Regions from separate parts of the Paenibacillus woosongensis genome, predicted to be linked through region 2. Evidence: a T-box and tRNA genes for the amino acid it is inferred to sense, from the RefSeq annotation. Region 2 holds a T-box; the other holds one or more tRNA genes.
What was found. A T-box is a leader RNA that pairs with one kind of tRNA and senses whether it is charged. The one in region 2 lies ahead of QNH46_RS18515 (valine--tRNA ligase), so its partner is inferred to be a tRNA-Val.
Positions count from the first base shown of each region.

Region 1: it has a tRNA-Val gene. The T-box ahead of QNH46_RS18515 (valine--tRNA ligase) is inferred to sense a tRNA for this amino acid. The anticodon was not compared.

Region 1 is NZ_CP126084.1:3,416,145-3,419,558, forward strand. Features, by position in the region: gene QNH46_RS15735 (MBL fold metallo-hydrolase) at 1-371, shown strand, start outside; gene QNH46_RS15740 (DUF3892 domain-containing protein) at 439-678, opposite strand; gene QNH46_RS15745 (GNAT family N-acetyltransferase) at 768-1,214, opposite strand; gene QNH46_RS15750 (hypothetical protein) at 1,462-1,716, opposite strand; tRNA gene QNH46_RS15755 (tRNA-Val) at 1,911-1,983, shown strand; gene QNH46_RS15760 (hypothetical protein) at 2,173-2,499, shown strand; gene QNH46_RS15765 (response regulator) at 2,910-3,414, shown strand, end outside.
Region 2 is NZ_CP126084.1:4,043,292-4,046,705, forward strand. Features, by position in the region: gene QNH46_RS18515 (valine--tRNA ligase) at 1-1,400, opposite strand, end outside; T-box leader at 1,483-1,757, opposite strand; gene QNH46_RS18520 (glycoside hydrolase family 9 protein) at 1,851-3,414, opposite strand, start outside.

The sequences.
Region 1 (3,414 bases), 630 kb from region 2:
TCCTTCGCGAGGGGCAAACCTCGGAGCTAGCGCCAGGCCTCACGCTTGAAATCATTCGCACCCCTCATATTCCTGGGAAGAACAGCTACTCCTTATACTTGAACGGTGAAATTTTTTACAGTGCGGATATGATCTTTCAGCCCGAACTGCTGAAGGAGCTTGTATATCGGCGCGGCTGCCGCAAAATTCTGCATGAAGTGCAGTTGACAGGACCGGGTCAGGTTCACACCACTTTGGCAGAGCTTCTGACCTTGCCTGCGGACATCCGGGCGAAAATCTCGCTGATGCACTATGGCGATGAAATGGAGAGCTATATCGGCCAGACGCTCGAGATGGATTTCCTTCGTCAGCATGAAATCTATCAGTTATAGGGATAGCTTCTCGCGATACGACAAAGCCGCCTTGGGGATCCTTCCCAAGGCGGCTTCTGTGCATTTTCTATTCGAATGTGGGCAGCGCGTCCAAATTGTTGGTTGGATCTCCGTCCGCATCGCCGCGGATATACATCTCGCCGTCTTTTCCCTTAAAAATGTTCACGCCCGAAATGGCACCAGCATTTACCTCACGCAGCGCATCCTCGTAATCTAATATACGGCCACTGGAGGTTTTGAACCGGGTCAGGTTGCCGTCCCCGTTTCTTTGAACCGCGATAAAAGTCTCTCTGCTGTCAACAGCCATCCTTCATCACATCTCCTTAATCTACTGAGATTCCCAGCAGGGATGCCTATAGTGTTGCCTGCTCCGGCCATTTATATGAGGGGTGATGCTTATAACGGCTTTTCCATGCGTACATGCAATATGCCTGCGTCATAAAACGGTTCCGTCGAGACCGTCTCATAACCGAGCTTCGCGTAGAAGCCCTCGGCTTGGCATTGCGCATCAAGGACGGACTTCGTCAGTCCCAGCTCTCTGGCCCGCTCTTCCATGGCGAGCAGCAATATTTTGCCTACGCCTTGCGAACGGAACGGCTTCCGAACCGCAATCCGCTGCATTTTGGCGCTGTTATCTTTATAGTACGTAATTCTTCCCGTTGCCGCAGCCGTGCCTTCCATTTCGATCAGCACATGAACGGCGTCCGGGCTGATCACATCATATTCATCGATTTCCAGATCGATCGGCACCTTCTGCTCCTCTACGAAAACTTCCTTGCGAATGTTCAAACATTTCTCCAATTGCTCTTCCGAATTAACGGCTATAATTACAGCAGCAGCCATTGATACCCCTCCCATGTTGCTTCATTACTCTGCAAACTGCATCATTATACAAAAAATAGCTTTTCGTGTATAGTTGTAAAGTAACTATCTTCTATTGAACATCTATCCCGGAAGGAGTCACTACGCCATGGTTACGTTGACAATTGTCGCAGCAGTACTAATATCCGTTATACTTATCGTTCCCATGTTTTACACTATCAAAAAGGGGTATTCCCGGAAATGGGAGGATGACTGAGTTAAACCCTTCTCACGGGGGCGTGATGACCTCTTTCGAGTAGACGTGCTCCCGTACGGATTTGCCGTATACCTTGTCGCGTACGGATTGGCCGAACCAGGAAGGAAGCTGCTGCTGCCGCTGCATCGTCTCTTTATTCGGCTCCAGTCCGCATCCGCTGCCCAGAAGCAGAAGGCTGGCGGCGCCGACGGCGAGAACGATTTTGCAAATAGCTTTACGGGGGAATTGTGCTGCTGTCGTTAGCTTGTTGTGCTGCACATTGTTCATCCTTTCTGTCATGTTCCTTGGTGCTTTGACTTTGACTATGGCTTTGTGCCTGCTAACTTCATTTTCGTCTGCATCTGCCCCCTTTATACGCCAGAAGGCGCCTATCTGTGAACTCTCTAATTATATTTAAAAAAAGGTTTGACAGAGTTCACTTAACCTGGTATGATATTTCTTGTCTTCACTAATTGAATTCTGATCTGTTAGCTCAGCTGGGAGAGCACCATCTTGACAGGGTGGGGGTCAGTGGTTCGAGCCCACTACAGATCATAGCCGAAAGCCCTTGTGTATCAAGGGCTTTTTCTTTTTTCTTCATTCTCTCAATCCTCTCTATCTCTCCATCCGAGCCTTAAGAAGAAATCCAAACTATTCCTGAATAATTTATTTTTTACTTTATTTGTTTTTATTGTGATTTTTATTATTGTTGTTATACTAAATATTGGAAGGAGGTGAAAATTGATGAATCGAAAATCACTATTAACATTTACATTAGCACTTTTAATTTCAATTATTTCTGTGCTGCCAGCCTCAGCAGCAGCGCCAAACGACTTCTATGACACGTCTCCAAAATATGTAGAAATCGTTAGACTAATCCACTTCGATAAGGGCGGAGACAGCTCTATCCCTCCATCTTCGTATTTTTACATTACTTACTTTCCTGCTGGGCGTTTCTCAGGAACACTTCAAATGAATAGCACCTATTACACCATTATTAGTAATGATGGTTCCGGCTACCATGAAGTTACGTATAAAGGATATGTTTACTTCAGGCCAAACGGGCCGTAATAAGATGGGGGCATTCTCATAATTGGGGGTGCTCCTTCTCCTCCTAACCAGCTATTTCTCTTGCATTACTTACGTAATTCGTTGCTTTCCCCTTCAACGCTACTGCCCTCTCGTTCCAAATCTGTAAATCGATCGTCCTTCTCGGTAAGTTAATGGTAAACCCATTCCGCATGATCAAAAGCTTGATTATCTCAATTCCCTATTGCTGAAAAGCAAAGAGCAGCAGTAAAATTATCATAGGTAAAATTCGACAAAAAACCTCCCTACACTGCAGGATCTTCCATATCTTGCCGATATTTCTTCCAGTAAAGTGACAATTTGTTCAGAGATTGTATAGATTCATGGTCTATAGTATTTATTTGGAATTGTTAGATTGTTACAGATGTTATTACACATGTAGGGAGAGCGCGATGAAAGTTATTCTTCTGGATGATGATAGAATTGCACTGGACTATTTGGAACAACAGCTGCAGCAGATTCCCGGGATTGAAATTGTGGGGAAGTTTACAGATCCGGCAGCAGGCAGGAAAGAAATCATTAATCAGCCGGTCGACCTGCTTTTTCTTGATACCCAGCTGCCCGATGTGGATGGGATTCAGCTGGCAGAGGAGATTTTACAAATCAAACCTGATTTAAAAATCGTGTTTGTAACAGGATACGAGGCTTATGCAGTAAAAGCCTTTGAGCTGAATGCGCTGGATTATTTGCTCAAGCCTGTGAAATCGGAAAGATTGATGAATACGCTCCAGCGGATTGACCGGTCGCAGACGGTGTTTGATTTGGATCGTCTGGCTCAGCAGAATCAATCACTGCAAATTAAAATGCTGGGCCATTTCCAGATGATCCTTGACCAGAAACAGCTGCCCCCGCTGCGCTGGCGGACGACCCGGGCTCAGGAGCTGTTCCTGTACATGC
Region 2 (3,414 bases):
AAGGCCGAGCTGAACCACGTGTCCAAAACGTCGTCGTCCTGCACCAGTTCATGACCTCCGCATTTGGCGCAGGTATCCACGGCCTCCCTAGCGACATGCAGCTCGCCACAGGATTCGCAATACCAAGCCGGAATACGGTGGCCCCACCACAACTGGCGGGAGATGCACCAGTCGCGCACATTTTCGATCCAGTGCAGATAAATTTTCTCGAACCGCTCCGGCACGAAATGAACGCCTTTGCCTGATTTTTGGGCAGCGATCGCCGCTTCCGCCAGAGGCTTCATTTTAACGAACCATTGCGTCGATAAATAAGGCTCGACTACAGCGCCAGAACGCTCGCTGTGGCCGACCTGGTGAACATGATCCTCGATCCGTACGAGAACGCCGGATTCCTTGAGATCGGCCACGATGGCCTTCCGGCACTCGCTGCGGTCCATCCCCTGGTATTTGCCGGCCGCCTCATTCATCTTGCCGCTCTCATCCATGACGGTAATTTGCGGCAAATCATGACGCAGTCCTACCTCGAAGTCATTCGGGTCATGGGCAGGCGTAATTTTCACCGCTCCGCTGCCGAATTCTTTATCGACATATTCGTCGGCAATAATCGGAATTTCACGATTTACAATGGGCAGCACGAGCGGCTGGCCGATTAGATGACGGTACCGCTCATCCTCAGGATGAACAGCCACAGCCGTATCCCCAAGCATCGTCTCCGGTCTTGTCGTAGCTACTGTAATGAATCCACTACCATCCTTAAGCGGATACTGCAGGTGGTACAAATGACCGTTGACTTCTTTATATTCCACTTCAATATCCGAGAGGGCCGTGCGGGCTGCAGGATCCCAGTTAATAATATATTTACCGCGATAGATCAGGCCCTTTTCATAGAGCTTGACGAATACCTCGCGCACCGCCTTGGACAGCCCCTCATCCAGAGTAAACCGCTCGCGGGAATAGTCCAGCGAGAAGCCCATCTTCGCCCATTGTTCTCGAATCGTATCCGCATAATGCTCTTTCCATTCCCATACCTTCTCAAGAAATTTCTCGCGGCCGAGATCATAGCGGGAAATTCCCTCTGCCCGGAGCGTCTGCTCCACTCTCGTCTGCGTCGCTATTCCAGCATGGTCGGAGCCCGGCAGCCATAAAGCATCATACCCCTGCATCCGCTTCGTGCGGATCAGGATATCCTGCAGCGTAAAGTCCAGCGCATGCCCGATATGAAGCATGCCCGTTACGTTTGGCGGGGGAATGACGATCGTGTACGGCTTGGCTTCCGGTACTTGGCCCGCCTTAAAGAAGCCGCCCTCCATCCAGTAGCGATACCATTTCTGTTCTGCAGCCTTGGGATCATACGTTGTCGGCATGTTGTTTGCCGACGAATGCTCTTGGATCTCTGACATAATTTCAACCTCCGTTACAATTCAGCATTGCCTTAGCGTAATCAGGATAGTCTTGCTCAAAAAATACAAAAAGCCCCTCGTCTCAAAGGACGAAAGGCTTTACTTTCGCGGTACCACCTTTGTTTTGCGGGTTGGCCCAGCCCGAAACCGCTACACTCGCGGAATCGCCGAGAAACTCGCAACACTCATACAGATAACGGCTGCTACCGGCCCGTTCTAACGACTACAAACTGCATAGCTGCTCAAACAAGCGACTCCCGGGTGACTTCGGCCAGCTGCATCCTGCGGAATCTTCCAGCGCTGCAATCCCGCTCTCTGAAGGGCTCACTGCCTACTCTTCCCGTTCCATGTCTTTTCACACGGTTTTTTTAAGTTAATCCATATTATCATAGCGTGAAATTAACGGGGAGTCAATATTTGGTCTGAATGGCTGCGAGAACAAGCCGGCGATCAAGGCTCGTTTCCGAACACCAGTGTACCGTTATGGTACAAGGTGACGCGTTCCCAATTTGCATACGCGGTCTTGGTTGGATCAAAAGAATAGTCATTGCTCTCGTTGAGGTTCGCCCAGTTGCTCGCGTGATTGCGCGTCTGGATATCCCCCGTCTGCCCGCCGGGCTGCAGCGAACCCGCTGCGGCTTTAAATGTGATTTCCAGGTAGGTATCGGCGTTCGCTTTGCCCGGATTCATTTTCACGAAAGCCCCGTTCACGTTGGAGCAGCCTACCATGGCCCAGTCACAATTGTATTGCAGCTGGTCATTGCCGTCAGCTGTGAAATAATATCGCAGACTCAGCTCGCTTAAAGGCACAGCCGCAGCCCCCTTGTTCACGATATTGAAATGAGGCTTGAACTGGTTGTCGGCTGCATTCGTATCTCCGGCTTTGTACTGAACGGCCAAATCTCCGCTAGGTCCCGGGTTCGGATTTGGTCCAGGTCCCGGATCAGGATTTGGGCCCGGGTCAGGGTTTGGATTCTCGTTCGCGCCTCCGCCTAAAGGTTCTCTATGGTCTTGAATGTATTTGGAAATCCATACCAGCGGCGCATTCCAGTTGATCGTATTCTCTTTGGACACCCAAGCATCAGGAGCCGTATTCTTCGGCGCATACGATTTGGCTGCAGGCATTCCCGTCGGTGTCGCCGAATCGTTGATCACCGTATTGTTCGGCCCGCCAGACAGCCAGCCCTTCGGATACGGCACACCGCTTTGGTACTTGCCCCAGGCCCAGCGGTCATGCGTATCAGTCTCGAAGTATTGGCCGTATCCCGTAATATAGGATAGTCTCATTGCATTATTGCCCATGAAATAATCCATCGCCCGGTTCATCGCTTTTAAATAACTCAGGTTCTGGCTAAGATCGTAGGCGTACCCGAGCATTATCATTTTATTGGCAATGGCGGAGTTGGAGCCCCAGTCATAACCTTTGTTCCCCGGCAGCAGCACAGGGTACCCTTCCCCATTTAGCGTCGCCAGTGTATCGTTCGCCTGGTTCAGCACATTCGTCTTCATGGCCTGAAGATCGGAGGCTGGCAGATCGTTCTGGGCCGACAGTATGGACAGCGTTCCTGTTGTAGCAGTAGACTGCCAGTCGAACTGGGACACCTCGCGGTAATGTGGTGACGAAGTTAACGCTGCTTTGTAGGACGATGCATTGCTGTCGCCGAGCGCATAGGCCGTCAAGTATAGCTCTGCGGCCGCCGCATACCGGTCATCGCTTGTGCGAATGTCATCATAATCCCCGCCGCCCGGAGCATCCGGCGTTTGCGAGGTATAGAGAACGTTCGGATTTGCTGAGGCCCGTGCCCAGGCCTCCTTGGCAATCCCCCACATCTCTGCGGCTTCTGCTTCTTTATACGGCTTGATCAGGCGAGCCAGATGCGCCAGGTTGCGAGCTACCGCATAGGTCGCATTCGTGGAAGGCGGCTGAGCCTGACGGTTCATGCTGTTCTCGGCGTCAATATTCGTCACCGGAAACGCGCTCCAATTGTCATTATGAATTTTGTGCGAGGCCAGC